One region of the Arthrobacter sp. Y3224198 genome, then DNA from elsewhere that is predicted to be linked to it. Evidence: predicted binding sites of a transcription regulator. Region 1 holds the regulator's gene; the other holds the start of a gene.

Region 1 (11,641 bases):
GCCTTTGATGTCCTCCACATTGGCCAGCAGCGCTTCGGCATGGGTGAGGGCCGCGTTGGCGGTGGCCTGGGTGATGGCGGACAGGTGGTACGGCAGACGGACCAGCCGCAGGGCATCGGCAATCTGCGGCGCGGCAGCCAGGTAACCGATCCGCGCGCCGGCCAGGGCGAAGGCCTTGGACATGGTGCGCGAGACGATCAGCCGCTCGCGGCCGGGAAGCAGCTGCAGTGCGCTGGGAGTCTCGGTATGGGAGAACTCTGCGTAGGCCTCGTCCACCACGACAATCGCGTTGGATGCTTCGCCGGCCTCGTACGCCGCCTCGATCACGTCCAACCCCAGCGCGGTACCCGTGGGGTTGTTCGGCGTGCAGAGAATGATCACGGTCGGAGCCTGCGCCCGGATCTGTTCGGCCACTGAGGCCGGGTTCAGGGAAAAGTCCGTTTCCCGAGTGCCGGTGACGTAGGCTGTTCCGGTTCCGCTGGCCAGCAGCGGGTACATCGAATACGTGGGCGGGAAGCTCATGGCGGTGCGGCCGGGACCGCCGAAGGCCTGCAGGATCTGCTGCAGCACCTCGTTGGAGCCGTTGCCGGCCCAGATATTCTCCGCGGTAAGCCCGTGACCCAGGTACGTCGCCAGGTTCTCCCGCAATTTCGTGAATTCGCGGTCCGGGTACCGGTTAAGGCCGGAAACGGCCGCCTGGATTTCCTCGACAATCGCCTCCCGTACATGCCCGGGAAGTCCATGGGTGTTTTCGTTGACGTTCAGCAGGATCGGCACATCCAGCTGCGGTGCTCCGTACGGGCTCAGGCCGCGGAGATCTTCGCGCAGGGGAAGTCGGTTCAGGTTTTCCAGCTGTTCACTCACTTGTCCAGCTTAGGGTGCGGCCCGGTCCGGCAGTGAATTGAACGACGCGGCATGAAGCCGGAGCTGTGGCCGCCAGATGCCGGTGCATTCGTGACGACGGGTCCTGGGCGGCGGACCGTCCGGCGGTCAGGAGGCGACCGGAATGTAGAGCTGGCGGCCGGCGGGCACCGTGGCGTTGTCCAGGTTGTTCAGTTCAACGATGTCGGCCACGACATCGCGGGGATCGCGCTCCGGGGCGTATTCCGTGGCGAGGGACCACAGCGAGTCTCCGCTGGACACGGACACCTGGAGGGTACGGGTCTGTTCGGCGGAATCCGCCGATGCCATGGCCGGCGCGGTGAAGAAACCGACAAATGCCAGAAGCGCAGCGGTCGAAAACATCAGGGGCGCCCCCACCAGGACAAGCCGTCCACGGCGGGTCAGGCGCAGCGGCGCCTGGCCGGTACGGGGAGTGCTGCCGGAAGTGCGGGTGCTGCGGGTCGGTGCAAAGGGAATTACGTGTACTGACATCTCAATACCTTTCCGGTCCGAACCGCAGCGTGGCTTTGTCCGGTCCTTCCCGACTAACCCGGGAAGAACACTGTGCCTCGAAACTGCATTCGAACATCTGGTGGGCCCGGCGAGGTGTCGCAGGGCCGGACTCGAACGTATGTTCTAAGTGGTACTCGAACATTTCTAGCACTTATCTACGAACATTGTCGAGACTCGCTCGAATATATGTTTGATAAACGTGCTGCGCTCCCCTAGCGTTGAACCTGTCGGAAAGCGGCTGGAACCAACTAACCATCCGCCTCTGACAAAACGGTCCGGCACCGGTTACAGCACCGTCCGGGTCCAGTTAGACCGCCGAACCATTTGGCCCGCACCGGCGGGCCGACCGTGAAGGGAAGCCGACGTGGCCCGCAGGACTGTTTCCAATGGCAGCACCCCCTCCCCTGCCGTGCCCGCTCCGGCCGGCCGCAGCAAGGGTCTGACTGCCCGCCAGACCAAAATCCTCGAAACCATCCAGCGTTCCGTCAACGCCAACGGCTACCCGCCGTCCATGCGGGAAATCGGCGACGTTGTTGGCCTGGCCAGCCTCTCGAGCGTCACGCATCAGCTGACCCAGCTGGAGAAGCTGGGCTATATCCGCCGCGATCCCAAGCGGCCGCGCGCCATGGAAATCCTCGTGCCGCTGATGCTTCGGGACGCCCCTGCCCGCCGGGGCAACGGCCCTGCGGACGAGGCACGTCCGGACAGCACGGCGGGAACCACCCCGGCCGAGTCCGGGTCAAAGAGCGGCGCCTCGCACGTCAGCGACCTCACCACGGCCATTGACACGGCGATGGTTCCCCTGGTGGGCCGCATTGCGGCCGGCGGTCCCATCCTTGCCGACCAGCAGGTGGAGGAAGTGGTTCCGCTGCCCCGCCAGCTGGTGGGCCACGGCGACCTGTTCATGCTTCGGGTGGCCGGCGATTCCATGGTGGACGCAGCCATCTGCGACGGTGACTGGGTAGTGGTACGCCGCCAGCCCACCGCGGAGAACGGCGACATTGTTGCCGCCCTGCTCGAAGACGAGGCCACGGTGAAGACCTTCCGCCAACGCAACGGGCACACATGGCTGCTGCCGCAGAACACCCGCTACGAGCCCATCCTGGGCGATGAGGCCACCATCATGGGCAAAGTGGTTTCGGTGATGCGTTCCCTCTGACCCGGGCTGGTCCCCCGTGGCCAGAGCCCATTAACCAACAACAGTGCTTAATCAACAACAGCGCCGCCGGCTTCGAAGCCGGCGGCGCTGTTTTTATGGCTGGTTACATGCAGCGGTTGCCCGGCCCGGATGTCAGCCCCGGGATCCGGCATGTTGGGCCGAGAGCCGCTGGAGTGCCTGCAGCACCACGGAACGGTCGGTGGTGGACCAGAACGGCGGCAGCGCGGCCCGCAGGAAGCTGCCGTACCGTGCGGTGGCGAGGCGGGAGTCCAGGACCGCCACCACCCCCTTGTCGCCGGAGGCGCGGATCAGCCGGCCTGCGCCCTGGGCGAGCCGCACCGCGGCATGGGTGGCGGACACGCTCATGAAGCCGTTGCCGCCTGCCTTGGCTACCGCCCGGGTGCGGGCCGTCATCAGCGGATCATCCGGCCGCGGGAACGGAATACGGTCCATGATGACCAGCCGGCAGGAGGCTCCGGGCACGTCCACGCCCTGCCACAGCGACATGGTGCCGAACAGGCAGGTGGCGTCGTCGTCGGCGAACTGCTTAACCAGCGCCGACATGGTGGACTCACCCTGGCACAGGATCGGAAAATCGACCCGTCCCCGAAGGGCATCGGCGGCTTCCTCGGCAGCGCGCCGGGAGGAGAACAGTCCCAGTGCGCCGCCGCCGGACGCCTTGATCAGCGCTTCAATTTCGTCCAGCTGTTCCGGGGAGGTGCCCCGGCCGGGCTTGGGCAGATCCTTGGCAACATAGAGGACGCCCTGCCGGGGGTAGTCAAAGGGACTGCCGACGTCGGTGCCGGTCCACTTGGGCGCACCCGTTCCCAACAGTCCGAGGGCGCCTGCCACGGGCCCGAATTCCGCGCCGATCGCCAGCGTGGCCGAGGTCAGGACCACGGTGTGCCCGTCAAAGAGCCCTTCCCGCAGCCGCCCGGCAACGGACAGGGGCGCCACGTTGATGGTGGGCGGGGAGTCCTCTTCGGGGGCGGTGTAGCCGGCCCCGGGCGAGAAGGTGCTGGGACGGGACGTCCAGAGGACTTCCCCGGAGTTCACGGCGTCCAGGATGCGTTCGCACAGCTCCTGCACGGCCATCAGCCGGGAGCGGGCCATCTGCCGTCCGCCGTCCACGTTGTCGCCCTCGGGCTTGGAATCGGAAAGCGCGGTGCGGGCGGATTCGCGCACGTGGCCCAGGACCATTTCCTGGTCCTCCGAAAGCCCGGACAGCAGCCCGGACGGAACGGGGGCAAACACCTGGTCAAACGCACGGCCGGCAGCGGCCAGCGGTTCCATGGTGGCGGAGGTGTGCTTGCGGGCAGCGGAAACCGCCGCCGAGATGATGGTCCCGGACAACTGGCCGGTCACGGCACCCGTGACCCGGTCCTGCAATTCGTGGGCCTCGTCAATGACCACCACGTCATAGTCCGGCAGCACGGCCAGGCCTTCAAAGGCGGCGATGGCAAGCATCGCATGGTTGGTGATCACCAGGTCGGCTTCGGCGGCCTTGGCCCTGGCCCGTTCACTGAAGCAGGCTTCGGCCACGGGGCATTTCTGGGCGCCGAGGCACTCCATAGAGGTCACGGAGACCTGGCGCCAGGCCCGGTCGCTGACGCCGGGCAGCAGTTCGTCCCGGTCTCCGGTTTCGGTTTCCTGGGCCCACTCCTGCAGCCGGACGACGTCGCGACCCAGTGCCGAGGTGGGTCCGCCGGACGGGGCCGGGTGCGGCACGGCTTGCTCGTCGCCGAGCATAAAGAGTGTTCCGGCCTCGTCTTCCTCGGGGAACCCGCCGCCGGTCTTGTGGACGCACACATAGTTGCTGCGGCCCTTGAGCAGGGCAACATCCACCTCGCGGGGAAGCTGGGGCTCCAGGGTCTTCAGCAGGCGCGGGAGGTCCCGGCCCACGATCTGGGACTGCAGGGCCAGGGTGGCGGTGGACACCAGCGCGGGCTTCTCGCTTTCCAGGGCGTGGCTGATCAGCGGAATCAGATACGCCAGGGACTTTCCCGTGCCGGTGCCGGCCTGGACCAGCAGGTGGTCACCGGACTCGATCGCCTCCGCCACCTGCCGGGCCATCTCGTGCTGCCCCGGACGGTTCTGCCCGCCCATGCCAGAGACGGCAGCATCAAGAAGCTCGAGGACCTGCTCCGGCCCCTCAGCGGACTTCCTACCCATGGGTCACGAACGGCTCCAGCTCCGCGGCCAGGCCTTCGCGGACCTTGACGTGCAACCGAGTTCCGGTCTCCACATGGTCCAGCGCAATGATTTCCGCATCCTGCTGATGCAGCCGGGACACGACGTCGCCGCGCTCGTACGGCACCAGCAGCTCCAGGTCCACTCCGGGACGGGGAATGCCTTCGGAGATGGCCTGCAACAGCTCGGGGATGCCTTCCCCGGTACGCGCCGAAACCACCACGTGACGGCTTTCACGCTGGCGCAGCCGCTCCAGGACAAACGGGTCGGCGGCGTCGGCCTTGTTGAGCACGATGATTTCGGGGACCTTGCGGGCATCCACTTCGGCCAGGACCGTGCGGACCGCGGCAATCTGGCCTTCAGGGTCAGGGTGCGAGGCATCAACGACGTGGAGGATCAGGTCTGCATCGGCCACTTCCTCCAACGTGGAGCGGAAGGCCTCCACCAGCTGCGTGGGCAGGGACCGGACAAAACCGACGGTGTCCGCCAGCGTGTAGCCGATGCCGTCCTCCGTCTGCGCCTTGCGGATGGTGGGGTCCAGGGTGGCAAACAGGGCGTTTTCCACCAGCACGCCGGCGTCGGTCAGACGGTTGAGCAGGGACGACTTGCCCGCGTTGGTGTACCCGGCAATGGCAACCGACGGCACGGCGTTGCGCTGGCGGTTGGCACGCTTGGTTTCGCGGGCAGGCTTCATCCCCGCAATTTCGCGGCGCAGTTTGGCCATCCGCGTACGGATCTTTCGGCGGTCCAGCTCGATTTTGGTTTCACCGGGACCGCGCGATCCCATGCCGGCGCTGGCGCTGCCCACCTGGCCGCCGGCCTGGCGGGACATGGATTCGCCCCAGCCGCGCAGGCGCGGGAGCAGGTACTCAAGCTGGGCAAGCTCCACCTGGGCCTTGCCTTCGCGGGACTTGGCGTGCTGGGCAAAGATGTCCAGGATCAGCGCGGTACGGTCAATGACCTTGACCTTGACAATGTCTTCCAGGCCGCGGCGCTGTGACGGTGCCAGTTCGCTGTCCACGATCACGGTGTCCGCGCCGGTGGCCATCACAATGTCCTTGAGTTCCTGGGCCTTGCCGGAACCAAGGAAGGTGCCCGGGTCCGGCTTGAGCCGGCGCTGGATAATGCCGTCCAGGACTTCGGATCCTGCGGTCTCGGCCAGGGCGGCAAGCTCCTTGAGGGAGTTCTCCGCATCTGCTGCGGTGCCTTCGCTCCACAGCCCGGCCAGCACCACCCGTTCCAGCCGGAGCTGGCGGTATTCAACCTCGGTGACGTCCTCGAGTTCGGTGGAGAGACCGGCGACGCGGCGCAGTGCGCGGCGTTCTTCCAGGTCCTGCTGCTCGCCGTCGTGGACGGAGTGCCCGTCATCTGTGTCCGACAGGGCCAGCGCACGTCCGCGCAATGATTCGGTTGACGCGGACTTGGTTTCGACGGCGCTTTCCTTGGCGAGGATCCTGTCGATGACGCCCTGGATGTCCGAGGGGCTCAGCTCCGGGGTGGTGCCGGTGTTCCCGGACCCGGTATTGCCGCCGCGGACAGGGCGCGAGTTGTTGATGGTCATAATCTCCTTATGAGGACGTCTTAACATAGTAGGCCGTTGAACTGACATTCTCCGGCGGGACCCGGGGTCTCCGCAATGCATATCCGTCCGGCCGCCACCATTGACAACCTCGATCACAGCCCATAAATTCCGCGACACCCCTTGCACCGACTAATCTGGACTGTTATGGGTTCAGACCACTACTTCTCCTCCACACCGTCCGGACCCGAGGTCCGCCGACCCCTGCGCGTCACGCTGAACGGGACCGAACGGACACTGCAAACGGCCGGCGGCATCTTCAGTCCAGACGGTATCGACAAGGGCACCCTGGTGCTGCTGGATGAAGTGCCCGAACCGCCCCGGACCGGCAACCTCCTGGACATCGGCTGCGGCTGGGGTCCGGTGGCGCTGACGCTGGCACTGAAGTCTCCAGCGGCCCGGATATATGCAGTGGACGTCAACGAGCGCTGCATTGCGCTGACCCGGGACAACGCGGCAGCGCTGGAATGCGGCAACGTCACTGCGGCCCGGCCGGAGGACCTGGACCCCGGGCTGCGTTTCGACACCATCTGGTCCAATCCGCCCATCCGGATCGGCAAGGAAGAGCTGCACGCACTGCTGCTGCTCTGGCTGCCGCGCCTGGCCCCGGGCGGTACCGCCTGGCTGGTGGTGCAGAAGAACCTCGGATCCGATTCCCTGCAGCGCTGGATGGCCGAAACCCTGCCTTCCGGCTTCTCGGTCACCCGCCACAGCACGGCCAAGTCCTTCCGTATCCTGAAGGTGGAACGGGCCGGAGCCTAGCGCCGCCGCACTCTGCGGCCCCGGACTAGAGCAGGATTCCGCGGGCCACCAGGACGGCCGGTCCGCTCAGTTCCACGTGCTCGCGCCCTTCGGGCCCGGTGAGGAACCGGACGCCGACGACGCCGCCGGGCACCGTGACCGCCCACGCGTCGGGGGCTCCGGCCCCAGCCCAGAACCGGGTGGCGACGGCGGCCGCGCACGCTCCCGTGCCGCAGGACAGGGTCTCCCCCACGCCCCGTTCATGGACGCGCATGGTTACCAGTCCCACGCCGTCCTCCACCAGCGGCTCGGCCGGGACCACGAATTCCACGTTGGTGCCGTTCGCCGGCTCCGGCTGGACGGTCGGCGCCGTCGTCAGGTTGGTGGCGCCCAGTTCATCCAGTTCGGCCAGGGCAACCACGGTGTGCGGGTTGCCCATGCTGACCGACAGTCCCGGCCGCGGCACTTCGAGCCCGGCAGCGTTCACCACCGTGTCCATGGACTTGGCGGCTGCATGGTCCGGGTAGATGAACTCCCACGGCCCCATGTCCACCGCGTAGCCTCCGGCGGTCCGCGTGACCGTCTTCAAGCCGGCACGGGTGCCGATAACGAGGCTTTCGCCCTCTCCCAGTTCCACCAGGTGTTCTTCAAGCAGGAAGTGCACAAACACGCGTACGCCATTGCCACACATTTCCGAGACGCTGCCGTCGCCGTTCCGGTAGTCCATAAACCATTCCGCTTCGGGCGCGGCTTGGAGCAGCTCGCGGCCTTCGGGGAGATATTCAGAGCGGACGGCGCGGATAAAACCGTCGGCGCCCAGGCCGCGGTGCCGGTCGCAGACCGCGGCGACGTCGCCGGCGGACAGGTTCCGGGATCCGTCCGTATCCGCCAGCAGTACGAAGTCATTGCCGGTGCCGTGGCCCTTGGCGAAGGGCAGCCCGGAGAGGGTGGACGGCAGCCCGGAGGCGGACAGGGAAGCGGCAGACGCCGGAGCAGCAGAAGTGTTGGTCACCCCTCAAGGATACTTGGCTGCGTTGCGGACCGGACGGCGGCCGCCGCGCGGGCGGTCAGGGCGGGATCATCGAAGTCGAGCCAATGGATCCGCGGGTCGGCCCGGAACCAGGTCTCCTGGCGGCGGGCAAACTGGCGTGTGGCCACCACGGTGGACTCGGCTGCCGCTTCCACCGACGACTGCCCGTCCAGGACGGACAGGAACTGCGCGTAGCCCAAAGCACGTGACGCGGTCCGTCCGGTCCGGAGACCGGCCGGCTCCAGCCGCCGGACTTCCTCCAGCAGCCCCTGTTCCACCATGGCGTCAACGCGGCGGGCCAGGCGCTCGTGCAGTACCGGGCGGTCCACACGCAGGCCGATCTGCACGGCCGGCTGGAAGTACTCGCGCACAGGCATAAAGGAACTGAACGGACGCCCGGTCAGCTCAATGACCTCAAGGGCACGCACGATCCGCCGGGCGTCACCGATCCGCTCGGCGGAGACCGGGTCGGCCTCGCGGAGGCGGGCGGCAAGGGCGGGCAGGCCGGAGGCCGCCAGTTCGGCTTCCAGCGCGGCCCGGACGGCAGGGTCCGTGCCCGGAAACTCGAGCACGTCCAGCGCCGCCCGTACATAGAGTCCGGAGCCGCCCACCAGGATGGGGAACCTGCCGCGCGAGCGGATCTTCCCGATCAGGGAGCGGGCCTGCTGCTGGAAGGCCGAGACGCTGGCTTCTTCGGTGACGTCCATGATGTCCAGGAGGTGGTGCGGGACGCCGCGGCGTTCGGCAGGCGGGATTTTCGCCGTGCCGATGTCCATACCGCGGTAGAACTGCATGGAGTCGGCGTTGATCACCTCCCCACCCAGTTCCAGTGCCAGGGCGACGCCCAGGTCCGATTTGCCGGAACCGGTGGGCCCGACGACGGCGATCACCGGCCGGTCGGACGGCTGCGCAGGGGTCACGGGACGGGCCTCAGGAACGCGGCGGCAGGGCGGGCATACCGAGCGACACACCCTTGCCGGCGCCGGAGGGGCCGGCGGGCACTCCGCAGGAGTCCGCCTGGGAACGGTCCCACGCGTCGCCGGCACGCGAACGGCGCAGCGAGTAGTCGGCTGCCGTGGCGGGATCGGAAATCAGGTGGAACGCTGCGGCCGCGGTGACCGGCACGGTGACCAGGTCCCCCGGCCGCGGTACCGGCGCGCCGTCGGGCACGGAGAAGTGCACGAGCCGCTGGTCCCGGGACCGGCCGGACAGCCGGCCCGTTTCTTCGGCCTTGCGGCCGGAACCGGCGGTGACCATAACCTCCACCGTGGTGCCCACCTGCTTGGCGTTCTCTTCGGCGGCGATCCGATCCTGCAGGGCGGTCAGGCGTTCGTAGCGCTCCTGGACCACGGCCTTGGGCAGCTGGTCGGGCAGCTCGGCGGCGGGCGTGCCCGGCCGCTTGGAGTACTGGAAGGTGAAGGCGCTGGCGAAGCGGGCCTGCTCGACGACGTCGAGGGTGGCTTGGAAATCCTCTTCCGTCTCGCCGGGGAACCCAACAATGATGTCGGTGGAAATGGCTGCGTGCGGCATCCGCTCACGCACCCGGTCCAGGATGCCGAGGAACTTCTTGGACCGGTAGGAGCGGCGCATATCCTTCAGCACCTTGTCCGAGCCGGACTGCAGCGGCATGTGCAGCTGCGGCATCACGTTGGGCGTTTCAGCCATGGCGTCGATGACGTCGTCGGTGAAGGCGGCGGGGTGCGGGCTGGTGAAGCGCACCCGCTCAAGGCCTTCAATGTCACCGCAGGCGCGCAGGAGCTTCGCGAAGGCGCCGCGGTCGCCGAACTCCACGCCGTAGGAGTTCACGTTCTGCCCCAGCAAGGTCACCTCAATGGCGCCGTCGTCCACCAGGGCGGAGATTTCCGCGAGGATTTCGCCGGGGCGGCGGTCACGTTCCTTGCCGCGCAGCGAGGGGACGATGCAGAAGGTGCAGGTGTTGTTGCAGCCGACGGAGATGGAAACCCAGCCTGAGTACACCGAGTCCCGCTTGGTGGGCAGGGTGGACGGGAAAACGTCCAGCGTCTCCAGGATTTCCAGCTCGGCCTTGGCGTTGTGCCGCGCCCTTTCCAGCAGTGCAGGCAGCGAGCCGATGTTATGGGTGCCGAACACCGCGTCCACCCAGGGCGCCTTGCGCAGGATGGTCTCGCGGTCCTTCTGGGCCAGGCAGCCGCCCACGGCAATCTGCATTCCGGGCCGGCGTTCCTTGATGGGAGCCAGCAGGCCCAGGTTGCCGTACAGCTTGTTGTCCGCGTTCTCCCGCACAGCGCAGGTATTGAACACCACGATGTCCGCCTGCTCGCCGTCGGCCTCAACATATCCGGCGTCCTGGAGCAGGCCGGAAATGCGCTCGGAATCATGCACGTTCATCTGGCAGCCGAAAGTCCGCACCTGATAGGTGCGCGGCGTCGCATCAGAGGCACTGGGGGCAGGAGAGGAAACAGTCAGGCTCACCCTCCTAGGGTACGTCCATCTCCGGCACCGTCCCGAATTCCGCACTGCCCGAATCCGGGGAATCCGGGCGGCGGCCGCGGACTCAGTACCAGTTGTTCGCGTAGTGGAAGTTCAAGGCATTGCAGGGGGTGCCGTAGCGGGAGGAAATGTACTCCAGCCCCCAGTTGATCTGGGTCCGGTAATTGGCCTTCCAGTCCGCTCCAGCCGAGGCCATCTTCTCCGCGGGCAGCGATTGGGCAATTCCGTAGGCGCCGCTGCTGGAGTTGGTGGCGCTTGTCAGCCACTCGGACTCCTTGGTCCACAGTTTGTCCAGGCAGGAAAGCTGGCCGGCTTCCCAGCTACGTGCGGACAGGGCGGAGGCAGCATAGGCCTTGGCTGCCGCCGGGTCATCCACGGGCGCCGCGGCGCGGGCGGCTTCGGCTGCCTGCTGTGCAGCCGCCTCAGCTGCAGCCGCCTCCGCAGCCTGCTCGGCGGCTGCCTGGACTGCCGCAGCTTCCGCAGCCTGCTGTGCGGCCGCCTCGGCTGCAGCCGCGTCAGCAGCAGCCGCAGATTCGGCAGCCTTTGCCTCCTGCGCGGACCCTGCCGGTGATGCCGCTGCTTCCTCCGCCGTCCGCGTCGCCGGTTCGGACGAGCCCGGCGCGGCTGCCTCCGGGGCAAGGAGCGGGCTCGCCAGGTCCACCAGCTGCATGCCTGCGGCGGCGCGCAGGTCGGCGCCGGCCGCCGTACCGATGGCGGCGCCGGACACCCCGAGCACGGCCAGGGACCCCGCAGCGGTTACGGCACCCATACGCAGCCTGCGGCGGCGGCGAAGGGCGCGGCGGATACGGGTCTGTTCGCGGCGCGAAGAGTCAAGTGAAGTCACAAGCGCAGGACGCTACCGGAGTTTTCTGGGAAAAGTCTCAAAACGATAACGGAGCCATTGACACTACCTGGACGGCGTGGTTGCAGGTCAGTACCAGTTGAACTGCTCGGAGTGGGCCCAGGCCCCGCACGGCGTCCTGTACACCGCCCGGATGTAATCCAGTCCCCAATTGATCTGGGTGCGGTAGTTCGTTGCCCAGTCACTGCCGTGGCTGGACATCTTGCTCCCTGGCAG
Region 2 (11,641 bases), on a different contig from region 1:
GTCCAAGGTGCCGGAGGTGTAGTACGAGGGCACGTCGGACGAGGCGCGGGTGATCCCGGACAAGCCGGCGAGGCAGGCGGCGCGGGCCTGCGAATAGGATTCCGCGAGAGCATCCGCTCGTTTGCTGAACTCCGACTGGTAGCTGAAGAGAGCGTTTTCGAACTGTCCGCCGGTCGGATCTTCCTCGCTGCCCAGCAGGGACGCCAGGTGGTTATCCGCGGCGTTGATCTCAAGCTGCAACGCGGTCCTGGCGGCACGGAGCTCCTGCACGGCCGTCGCAAAGGCACTGATGGTCTTGGCTGCAGTGGCGGTGCTGCTGACCAGGGTGAGGGCCTGCCGCGACGGCGCTGCCAGGGCGTTCAGGACCAGCCAGCTCTGGGGAGTTTCATAAAGGCCCTCCAGAGCCCGCCACTTGCCGGCGGCGTCCGAAACCGATGCCTCGAACGCCTGGCCGGCTGCGGACAGCAACGGTGCCTGTTCCTGGAGGACCACGGGATCGGGAGTGTTTTGGGTGGCCGAGAGGTCAATGGCAAGGTAACCCATTACTAGTTCACCATCCGGGGTCCGCCGCCGGCCGGAGCCGGTGGCATCGAAACGGGCATCGCCAGCGACGCTGCTTTGTGGGCCAGATCGGCCATCTCCCGGTCACCGTCGGTGTATGCGTGGACGGTCTCGCCCGTCGCCTGCACGGCGTTGTTGCACCGGACAAGTATGTCCGTCATGTCATTGGCGATGACTTCAAAACGCAGATGGTCAACGGCTTCCGCAAGTTCAGGGCAGTGCATCAGCGCAGTTTCAATAGCGTTCAATGCCTTTTGCGCGTTGTCCTTGGCCGGCTCGCAGTCAGCCAGCAGGCTCTCGGTGTCGTGGAGCAGGGACAGTACGCCCGGCACCTGTACATTCCAGTTTTCCCCCATGTCCGGAAATCTAGTACCGGACGGCCGACGTGTCCATGGGGAGAACTACCCATGGACAGACTCAGGGAAGACGGCCGGGCCTGGGCAGCGAAGCCTGCCCTGCCCTGGAAGGATCAAGCGGAACGGGGCTGATCAGCACCGCCGGTCCGCGCACAAGCGCTCCACTGCTCAGCGGGCGGCAGCGCAGGCCGGCCCGCCCCCGCATCGCCTTGTGCGCACCGGGCGCCAGCACCGTGTCCATCCAGGCGCAGGGATGGGCGTGCCGGCCGCCGTGGAAGGACACGCTGCCCTCCACGGTCTTCAGGGTGAAGTCCTGCCCGATGAGCGGCACCAGTTCGGCGCCGCGAAGCACCACGTTCCGGCGGGTCAGCAGCGGGTCGAAGGGGCCGGCACCGAGTTCGGCGGCGATAGCCTCCAGGGATTCGACGGCGAACAGGGTCACCGCGGCGTCCATATGGGCTGCCTTGCCGAAAAACCGGTCACCCACGATCCCCTTGCCCGCGACCACGTCCACCTGCCCGGCGTCCGTAGTGGCGACGTCGGCGGGCCCGTCCTTCGCCCGCCCGAAGTAGGCGTGTCCGCCCGATACCAGCAGGTGCAGGATCTCGACGTCGTACTCATAGCTCATGCCTCCACGCTAGCCTGCCGCCTGCCGCAGCCCGGGACTAGGCTGTGCCTGCCGGAAGCAACCGGGCGCCCCGGCGTCGAAGGAGGAAGACATGTCCGATGCGGTGCGTCCTTTTGAACTCCACCTGCCGGAGGACGCCCTGGCCGACCTCCGGGACCGGCTGAAGCGCACCCGCTGGCCGGAGGCGGAAACCACGGCTGCTTCGGGCGGAGAAGGCTGGTCGCAGGGGCCGCCGCTGGACTACATCCGCACGCTGGCGGAAGAGTGGCAGGACCACGACTGGCGGAAGCTGGAAACCAGGATCAACGCGCACGGCCACGGCCTGGCCCGGATCGACGGTCTGGACATCCAGTTCCTGCAGGTCCGCTCGCCCCGCCCCGATGCGCGTCCGCTGGTGGTGACCCATGGGTGGCCCGGTGCGGTGCTGGAACCGCTGGAGGTGATGGATGCCCTGGCGAACCCGCCGGATCCCGGAATGCCGGCCTTCCACGCGGTCGCCCCGTCGCTGCCCGGCTACGGCTTCGGCGGCAAGCCGGGAGCCCCGGGGTGGACCGTGGACCGGACGGCGCAGGCCTGGGCTGAACTGATGGCCCGCCTGGGCTATGACCGTTTCCTCGCGGCCGGCGGCGACTGGGGCGGGCGGGTCACGGCAGACCTGGGACGCCGGTATCCGGACCGTGTTGCGGCAGTGCACACCTACACTCCCTATGTACCCGATCCGTCGGATCCGGAGGGCTTCGGACCCCTCAGCGACCAGGAGCGGCAGTGGGCGGCCGGAATGCAGGAATTCCGGCGCACCGGCAGCGGCTATTCCCTGCAGCAGTCCACCAGGCCGCAGACGGTCGGTTATGTGCTGACGGATTCACCGGTGGCACAGCTTGCCTGGCTGCTGGACAAGTTCCATGCCTGGACGGATAACGACGGCGACCCGGCCGATGCGATTCCCCGGGAAAGGATGCTGGACCTGGTGAGCTGGTACTGGTTCTCCGCAACGGCGGCGTCCTCGACCCGGTTCTACTGGGAGAACTTTCCGCCGGACAATTCGGGCACGGTAGGGGTACCGGCGGCAGTAACTGTTTTCCCGGCCGACATCGAAAAGATTCCCCGGCCGTGGGTGGAAAGCCGCTTCACGGACCTGCGGTCCTTCCGGGTGGCCGGGCACGGCGGACACTTTCCCATGCTTGAGGTTCCGGAGCTTTATGTGGACGAACTGCGCCGGGCCCTGGGGCCGATGCCGGCCTGATCCGCCGCGTCGCGTCGCCGCCAATTTACCGGCGTGGGATAATCGACCGCGTGGGGGGTACGAAAGAGCGCAGTCGGGGCAGGACATATGCGGAAATGGCCGCATGTCTTTTCCTCTGCCTGATCATTTCCTTTTACGGCTACACCGGCCGTCCCCCCGAGGAGACCCCGCAGGAAGCGGCGGCCCTTGTGCCGGTGCAGGCGCCGCCGGGTGCTCCCGCCGTGGTGGTGGTCAACAAGAACCTGCCCCTGCCCGACGCCGGGATTCCGCAGGACCTTGCCGACGCCGGGGGAGTGCCGCTGCGGGCCGAAGCGGCCGCTGCCTACGCCCGGTTGGTGGCGGATGCCGCCGCAGCCGGAGTCCCCATTACGGCGGTCAGCGCTTTCCGGTCCCGGGCCGAGCAGGCCCGCCTCTACGAGTACTACACCGCCCGCTACGGCGCGGAGGTGGCAGACTCCATCTCTGCCCGGCCCGGATACAGCGAGCACGAGACCGGACTGGCCATCGACATCGGCAACCCGGACGGCACCTGCGCCCTGGAGGGGTGCTTCGCGGGAACGGCCGCGGGCACCTGGGCGGCGGCAAATGCCCACCGGTACGGATTCGTCATCCGGTATCCCGCCGGTGCCGAACACATCACCGGCTATGCCTACGAGCCTTGGCACCTGCGTTATGTGGGCACTGAATATGCGCAGATGGTCCATGACACCGGAGTGACGTTGGAGCAGTTCGTCGGGCTTCCGGCCGCGCCCGCTTACTGACCGCCCCCGCACACTGATCGGCGCGGTCCGTGCAACCGGCGGCATTGTGCCGGTCAGGGTTGAAACCGGTCCCAGAGGTTCATAGTGGTGCTCCAGCTGCGGATGGTCATGGACTTGTACAACGGGGATGCCATGATGCTGCTGAGCCGGCTTTTGGTGCGCTCGGCGCTCAGGCGCCGGGAGTAGATGACGCCTTCGCCCGCCCAGACCGCGTCTACCCCCTCGCGCGGATTAAACGCGGCCAGCGCCGTCCCGGTGTCGATGCCCATCAGGAAAATCGCGTCGGAATGGTAGGTGTCCGGCTCTTCCCCGAAGTTCTCCGGCTTGTTCTCGATGACGCCCTGGAACCCGGGGCGGTCCAGGACCCGAACGCGGATCAGCTCGTCATCGAGGTGGAACGCCTGCACCAGCGAATCCTCGATCCGCTCCGTCACCAGGTCCGCGGGCTCATCCGAGGTGAGGAACGCGTTGCCGCTGGCGATGTACGTGGAGACGTCGTCGTAGCCCAGCTGCTCCAGGTGTGCCCGCAGGTCCTTCATCGGCACCTTGTTCCGGCCGCCCACGTTGATGCCGCGCAGCAGGACCAGATACTCAGTCATGCTCCCGATTCGACCACAGCGGCGCATTCCCCGGCAACGCCCCCGGGCGGAACGCCTTAGCCCGCCGTCCGGATCCGGGAACCGGTATCGACCGCGGCCACGACGCCGCCGTCCACCAGCAAGTCCGTTCCGGTGACGAAGCTGGCATCGCTGCTGAGCAGGAACGCGGCAGCATTGGCGATATCCGCCGGGGTGCCGACCCGCTTGGTGCCCGATCCCTCGATCATGGCGCGCATCTGCGCCCCGGACTCGCCGGCCAGTTCCTGCTGGCCCATGGGCGTGGAGATCACGCCGGGGCTGATGCTGTTGACCCGGGCGCCGCGGGCGCCCCAGCGCAGGCTGGCAGCCTGTACCCGGACCTGGTTGGCGCGCTTGGCCACGCTGTAGGCCTGCCCGGCATTGTCGATTTCCGCCACGAAGGGGATCAGCAACAGATCATCGGCCGGCACGGCGGCGAGGCTGGCCAGCGTGTCCGCGGGAATGCTCCCGCCGCCCAGATAGCCGGCCATGCTGGCGATGACGACGCCGGCGCCGCCCGGGGCGATGACCTTTTCGAATTCCTCGAGCACCACGGCCACGCCGTAGAGGTCTACCTTCCAGATGGCCTCCACCGGGGCCTGGACGGGGGAGAGGCCGGCGGTGTGCACCACCCCGGTGACGTTGCCCAGTTCCCGGGCGGTGGCGGCCAGTGCCTGGACCGATTCACGGGAAGAGACATCAACCCTCGCGGAGACGACGTCGTAACCGTCACCTACAGCCGCGGTGACAGCGCCGGCCAGGAGCTGCTCGTTGAAGTCCGCCAGCAGGACCTTCCGGCCCGCACCGAGCCGGCGCATTACCGCCTGTCCCATGCCGCCTACGCCAATGATGACCAGTACGTCCGCTGCCATGATGCTCCTTTGTCCACAAATGCTGCTGATGAGGACGGGATCCCCGGTGCCAAGCGTAGCCCCTGCACGTCCGCGCCGCCCTAGGAGGGCGGCCGTCGGCTATGCGCTGCTGGCCGGAATCAGCTCCCACGCGCATAATTCCGGTATGGCCACCTCCGTGGAAAATCCCGTCCCGCCCTTGGCCCAAAGCCTTTCTCCGTTGCTGGCGGAAAACGTGGGGCCCGCTCCCTGGGCCGGCCCGCGCTGGTGGTGGGGCGGGCGGCTGGATGTTGAAGGGCTGGCACTGGGCTCAGCGCAGATGCTGGCCACAGCAGTCACCTCCTACGCAGAATCCGCCGGACGCCGGGCCAGGATTGGTCTGACCTCCGACGGCGTCGCGGCAGCTTTTGCCTCGTTCACGCACCTGCGGATCAACAACAAGCCGATACAGGGGTTCGCCCCGCTGTCCGGGTTCCGACCCACCGCCGACGGCTGGATCCGCCTGCACGCCAACTATCCGCACCACGAGGCCGCCCTGCTTGCGGCCCTGGGTGTGCAGGGCCCGGAGCAGGTGGACGATGCCCTGCGCAGCCGTACAGCCGCCGAGGTGGAGGAAGCGGTGACCGCCCGCGGGGGACTGGCGGCCGAGGTTCGGACCCCGGAGCAGTGGTCCGTGTCCGCGGCAGGCCAGGCGGTGACAGCTGAACCATGGCTGCGTTTGGATCTGCGCGATTCCGGTCCCGGATTAGCCCCGAAATCCGGGGACGGCGGGCTGTTGTCGGGCCTCCGGGTGCTGGACCTGACCCGGGTCATCGCCGGCCCTTCCGGCAGCCGCATCCTGGGCGCCCTGGGCGCGGACGTGCTGCGCGTGGATCCTCCGGCGCTCCCGGAGTTGGAGGACCAGTACGTGGACACCGGGTTCGCCAAGCGCAGCGCGGTGGCCGACCTGTCCGATCCGGACGTCCAGCCGCGGCTGCGCGCCCTGCTCGCGGAGGCCGACGTCGTCCTTACCGCCTACCGCGGCGGGTCGCTGGACCGGCTGGGCCTGGACCCGGTCTCGCTGCGGACGGACTATCCGCACCTGGCCGTGGTGTGCCTGGATGCCTGGGGCGACTCCGGCCCGTGGGCGGAGCGGCGGGGCTTCGACAGTATTGTCCAGGCTGCCACCGGCATTGCGCACTTGTATGGCAGCACGGGGGACGACGGCGCGTGGCGGCCCGGGGCGCTGCCGGTCCAGGCGCTGGACTACGCCACCGGGCTGGGAATGTCCGCCGCCGCCGTCGCCCTGGTTGCGGCACGATCGCGCGGCATTGTGGGAACAGCGCACCTGTCGCTGGCCCGGACCGCTTTGGAACTGCTGCGCCTGCCCGGCCCGCCGCCCGGGACCAAAGCGTCGGCGCTGCCCGAACCGGTCCTGCGCCGCGGAGCCAGTGCCTTCGGTGAGCTGACCTATGTTCCGCCGCCGCTGCTGGTCGGCGGCGTGCGGCTTGAGTATCCCTGGATACCGCCGCCCTACGGCAGCGCCGACCTGGCCTGGCAGTGACGCTAGTCCCGCGGCGGGCGCTGCCGCTGCTGTTTGGTCACTGACCGCTGTTTCTTGGTATCCAGGCGCCGGTAATTGGAGCCCCGGGTGGGTTTGGTCTGGCGGCGCTTGGGCGGTGCAGGTGCCAGACCGTCTGCCACGAGGGCGGCGAGTTTGGCCAGGGCGCTCTCCCGGTTGCGCAGCTGCGAGCGCTGTTCCGACGCCGTCACGGTCAGCACGCCGGCGACCAGCCGGTTCTTCAGGCGCCCGAGCAGCATCGCGCGCTGCTCTTCCGTCAGCACTGCCGACCCGGCAACATCCCACAACAGCTCAACGCGGCTGTCCGAGGTATTCACGTGCTGGCCACCGGGCCCGGAGGAACGGGAGAACCGCCAGTTAAACTCCGCTGCGGGAATCGTCAGCGCAGGCGACACGACCAGGTCCATATATCCAGCGTCCCACGAAACGGAGGACGCCGGATCCACCGGGGTCAGCGGAGGAAGACGGCTGCACCGGCCATACACGCCATGCCGGCGAGGATCAGGCCCCACAGCAGCTTCCGGGAGGGCTGCCGGCCCTTGCGGGTGAACAGGTAGACGGCAGCCGCTAAGCCGAACCCGACTCCGGTGAGTGCCGCGAGCACAAAGCCCGGGGGTGGAGGCGGGTTCTGCGTGCCGTCCAGCTCAAGGACGCCGGTGAGCGAGAGGACAAAGAACGCAGCGCCCATGACGGTGCCGGCGATGAAAGGAGCTATCAGTCGGGCCGGACGTATCTTGGGATCGCCCATGGACCGGTTGGCCCACTTTGTCCCGTAGAGCGCTTCCTGCCCGGAGAACATGGCCTGGGCGAGCGCCTCCCGTTTCCGGATACCGATCAGGCACAGTATTACGACAACCGGGCCGATGACGGCGCCTGGCCAGAAAACATCCATGCGAACCCCCGGGATGGCTGCTAGACAAGCGGTTGCGGGACAAACAATTGCAGGATTAGAGCGTAAACCGGCGGGGAGCGTGCGTCAGCGGCGGAGACTGCCTGTTCCTGCCTGCGGTTCCGGGTATCCGCTCAGAGTGCCCGGACCACGGGCAGTTCGCTCCACTCGGTGGTGTAACGGGGCGAGGAGTACTTGCGGGACATGGTCCACTCCGGCTTGGCGGTGGTGATGCCGGCCAGGCCCAGGCCGATGCTGGACGCCCCGTACTTGTCCGTGACCCGGCCCAGCAGGTCGCCGAGGTTGCGGCGCTCCTGGTCGGACACGAAGGCATCAAAAAGCGGCTGTTCACCGGCGGCTTCCAAGCCGGTGAGCATGACTCCGGCCTTCGTGTAGGAAATGCCCTCCACCATCTCAGTCTCCAAGGCGCCCACGGCGGCCCGGCTGAGCACCACGGGATCCGACGTCGGAGCGGGCAGCCGTACCGTGGCGGAGGGGAATGACGCCGCTTTGGAACTGAAGTGGGACGTGCCCGCATAGGCGGTAAGCACGCTCGCCTGCTGTCCTTCCCGCGCGAGCCTGGCTGCGGCCTGCTGGGCGTAGATGCTCATGACCTGGCGCATCTCGGCCAGCGTGGTCACCGGGGTGGAGAAGCTGCGGGAAAAGATCAGCTGTTTGCGGTCTGCGCGCTCGTCGTCGAGCGGGATGCAGGAGGTGCCGTTGAGTTCGAGCACGGTTCGCTGGAGGATCACCGAGAACTTCCGCCGGATCATCGCCGGGTCCGCTGCGCGCAGGTCCGCCACGGATTCGATGCCCAAGGCCGCCAGACGGGTCCCCAGCCGCGCCCCCACGCCCCACAGGCCGGTGACGGGCACCCGGGACATGATGGTGTCCACCACCGCCGGGTCCATGGTGTCCAGGTTGCACACGCCCTGCAGGTGCCGGTTCTGTTTGGCTATCCGGTTGGCGAACTTCGCCAGCGTCTTGGTGCTGCCAATGCCCACGCACACCGGCAGACCCGTGTGCCGGGCCACGGCGCTGCGAATGGTTGCCCCCTGGGCTTCAAGCTCTGCAGGGGTGCCGGCCAGGCCGAGGAAGGACTCATCAATGGAGTAGACCTCCTGCCACAGGGCGTAGCGGCCCAGCAGTTCCATCACCCGCGCGCTCAGGTCGCCGTACAGTTCGTAGTTGCTCGAGCGCTGGACCAGGCTCACCTGAGCTGCGGATTCGGCCAACTTGAACCAGGGCGTGCCGGTCTTGATGCCCAGCGCCTTGGCCTCATCCGAGCGGGCCACCACGCAGCCGTCGTTGTTGGACAGCACCACCACGGGCACCCCGGCCAGCTTCGGGTCAAAGGCGCGCTCGCAGGAGACATAAAAGCTGTTAACGTCCACCAGGGCAATCCGTGAGCCGTTGGAGGCATGCGCGGCGGCAGGTTCCTCAGACATGGTGCAGGCACCGGGTCACAACGCCCCACACCGACAGCTCCGACGGCTCGGCCACTTCGATCTCCGGATATCCGGGGCTTTCGGCGCGCAGCAGGATCCTGCCGCCGTCCAGCAGCAGCCGGCGCACCGCCAGCTCGCCGTTCACGACGGCCACCACGACGGCGCCGTCCCGGGGCGTGAGCGAGCGGTCCACAATCAGTTCGTCGCCGTTGCAGATGCCGGTGCCGGCCATCGAATCCCCTTCAACCCGCACCACGTAGGTGGAGGTGGGGTCCCGGATCAGGTGCCGGTTGAGGTCTATCCGGCCGTCGAAGTAATCCCGGGCCGGGCTGGGGAAACCTGCCGCCGTGGCAGCGTCGGCCTCCGGAGGGGCGGCCCTGCGGGAACGGTCTGCTGAAAACACGGCCATGCCGACGCCTTCCACCTTGGTTTCACTAGAACACATGTTCGAATGACCAGCTTAGCACCGCACTGTTAGGCTCCGCTGAAACGAAACTCCGGCTGCTGGTTGAGCTGCCCCACCCTGTCCGCACAGCACTGTTGCTGGGCTATTCGGTATTCCCCGCAGGTTTCCTGGCCAGTATGGTCACGGGGCAGCTGAGGATCGGGCTGGCCACGGCGGTGCTGTCCGGTGCCGCCTTCGCCGTGGCCGGGTGGTGCGTGTTCCGCAACGTCCGCGGTGCCGCGGACGTGTGGTTTGGCATCTACTGCGAAACCAGGGGGATCCCGCCCGAAAGGTCCACTATCGCGGATATGTCCACTATCGCGGATATGTCCACTGTCAGGTCTTTGGGGTTCTTTTACCTGGTTTTCGGGTGTTTCTCTATGGCGGGGGCGGCGTGGACGTTCATCGTCGGCTAGGGCCGGACAGCAGGGAACCTACCGCCGATGGCGGCACACCAGTGAATTACGGGGGCGACGGCGCTGCTGATGGGTTTGGAGGGCGGCGCCGATGCCGGAGGTGACGCAGCCGACGCACGGGGCGTCCGGAAGACGCCCGCGGCCGCTATACGATTTAAGCCATGATCATTGAGCTGCAGATCCCGAAGAAGCTGGGACGGGAACTGGAGGAACTTGCCGAGGAACAGGGAGTTCCGGTGGAGACGCTCGTGGTCAACGGTGCCCGCCTGCTGCTGGAACACCGCTACCGCCGCAATATGCAGGGCTGACGGTGTCCCAGCCGGCACGGGCTACTCCTTAAGCGGTACGCCCTTGGCATCCGTGCGGAAGGACGGTGTGTTGCAAAGGATCATGATGCCTTCAACGAAGCCCCAGATGCCGCCGAAGCCGAACGTCACCACGGTCACCGCGATCTGGGCAATGCCAAGACCGATGTTCCCGAGGTAGAAGCGGTGGATGCCCAGGCTGCCCAGGAAAATACCGAGCAGGCCGGCCACCAGCCTGGACTTCTGCTCTCCGTACCCCTGTCCGTACCCGAACTGACCGGGAGCCTGCGGGTACTGGCCTTGCGGGTACTGGCCCTGGGGGTAGGGCGCCTGCGGATACTGCGCCTGGGGGTACTGACCCTGCTGATAGGGGGCCTGCGGATACTGCGCCTGCGGGTACTGGCCCTGCTGATAGGGGGCCTGCCCTGACTGGTCCTGGCCGTAGCCCGGTTGCGGGTACTGCTGCCCGGCCGCCGGCTCGCCGTAGCCCGGTGCGGAAGGAGTCTGGCCCTGTGGCTGCTCCGGAGCGGGATCCGCCTGCGGGTAGCTGTACTGCTCGTCAGTCGGGGTTGCCCCCGACTCGGGACCTTGTCCCTCACCGGGGTACTGCTTATTCTCCGACATGCTGTCCTTTCACAAAGTTCCCCCGAGGACTGTTTCGAAGGATGAACGAATTGGCCGCCTGCCACCGGAACCGGTGCCGTGGCGGATGGTGGCACTCTAACAGCCGGCCACGCCTTGGGTTGGCAGCACACGCTCCGCTTGTCGCCCGCGTCGGGAGCCGCGCCGGTGTTGGCCGCGGCGGCTCAGTCAGCTCCGCGCGCCCAAGCCGCCAACCGGTCGCTCAGCTGCATCCAGTCTGCGTCCAGCTGCCGTGCCCCGGGATGGGCGTCATGCCAGCGGACGATCTCCCGGGCGCCCTCGGAGAACGGGATGGATGCCTGATAGCCCGGAACCAGTGCCTTGATCTTGCTGTTGTCGAAAACGGCCGAATGGCTTTTGTCTCCCAGCAGGCCCGGACCGCGCCCCGGATCATGGGCGGCAATGGTTTCCGACGCCACATGCACCAGTTCCGGATCCGGCACCCCGGCAGCGGCTGCGAGCGCACGGTAGACGGCATCCCAGGGCAGGAACTGGTCACCGGTGATGGTGTAGCTTTCGCCGATCGCCTCGGGGCGGCCCAACATCCCCACGAACGCCTTGGCAAAGTCCCGGCTGTGCGTCAGCGTCCACAGGGCGGTGCCGTCGCCGTGCACCAGCACCGGCAACCCTGCCCGCATCCGGTGGATATCCGTCCAATGCCCCATCAGCGGCACCATGGTGGCGTCATAAGTGTGGGAGGGGCGGACGATGGTGCCGGGGAACGCGTCGGAACGGTAGGCGCGGACCAGTACGTCCTCGCCGGCGATCTTGTCCCGGGAGTACTGCCAGAACGGGTTGCGCAGCGGCGTGGATTCAAGCACCGGCAGCCGGGCCGGCGGTTTCTGGTAGGCGGAGGCGGAACTGATGAACACGTACTGGCCGGTGCGTCCGCGGTACAAATCCACCGCCGCGGCCACA

The links. The regulator LexA, encoded in region 1, represses DNA repair genes until DNA is damaged. The targets are predictions, from matches to a motif close to TCGAACANNTGTTCGA.
Region 2: a site for LexA is predicted at 9,351-9,366, ahead of AC5RUF_RS03905 (LexA family protein). Genes of this name have one in related genera too.

The regions. Positions count from the first base shown of each region.
Region 1 is NZ_JBNHFG010000016.1:35,549-47,189, forward strand. It holds gene AC5RUF_RS10470 (histidinol-phosphate transaminase) at 1-864, opposite strand, end outside; gene AC5RUF_RS10475 (LysM peptidoglycan-binding domain-containing protein) at 991-1,374, opposite strand; gene lexA (transcriptional repressor LexA) at 1,805-2,554, shown strand; gene AC5RUF_RS10485 (ATP-dependent DNA helicase) at 2,687-4,726, opposite strand; gene hflX (GTPase HflX) at 4,719-6,305, opposite strand; gene AC5RUF_RS10495 (class I SAM-dependent methyltransferase) at 6,471-7,085, shown strand; gene dapF (diaminopimelate epimerase) at 7,111-8,037, opposite strand; gene miaA (tRNA (adenosine(37)-N6)-dimethylallyltransferase MiaA) at 8,073-9,014, opposite strand; gene miaB (tRNA (N6-isopentenyl adenosine(37)-C2)-methylthiotransferase MiaB) at 9,025-10,545, opposite strand; gene AC5RUF_RS10515 (aggregation-promoting factor C-terminal-like domain-containing protein) at 10,628-11,407, opposite strand; gene AC5RUF_RS10520 (coiled-coil domain-containing protein) at 11,495-11,641, opposite strand, start outside.
Region 2 is NZ_JBNHFG010000004.1:127,236-138,876, forward strand. It holds gene AC5RUF_RS03850 (alpha/beta hydrolase) at 1-543, opposite strand, end outside; gene AC5RUF_RS03855 (DUF6507 family protein) at 546-917, opposite strand; gene AC5RUF_RS03860 (MOSC domain-containing protein) at 979-1,545, opposite strand; gene AC5RUF_RS03865 (epoxide hydrolase family protein) at 1,637-2,788, shown strand; gene AC5RUF_RS03870 (M15 family metallopeptidase) at 2,884-3,549, shown strand; gene AC5RUF_RS03875 (DUF1697 domain-containing protein) at 3,603-4,148, opposite strand; gene AC5RUF_RS03880 (SDR family oxidoreductase) at 4,205-5,038, opposite strand; gene AC5RUF_RS03885 (CoA transferase) at 5,184-6,560, shown strand; gene arfB (alternative ribosome rescue aminoacyl-tRNA hydrolase ArfB) at 6,563-6,985, opposite strand; gene AC5RUF_RS03895 (hypothetical protein) at 7,030-7,470, opposite strand; gene AC5RUF_RS03900 (Y-family DNA polymerase) at 7,602-8,915, opposite strand; gene AC5RUF_RS03905 (LexA family protein) at 8,908-9,324, opposite strand; gene AC5RUF_RS03910 (hypothetical protein) at 9,498-9,776, shown strand; gene AC5RUF_RS03915 (hypothetical protein) at 9,938-10,084, shown strand; gene AC5RUF_RS03920 (TM2 domain-containing protein) at 10,106-10,705, opposite strand; gene AC5RUF_RS03925 (NAD-dependent epimerase/dehydratase family protein) at 10,888-11,641, opposite strand, start outside.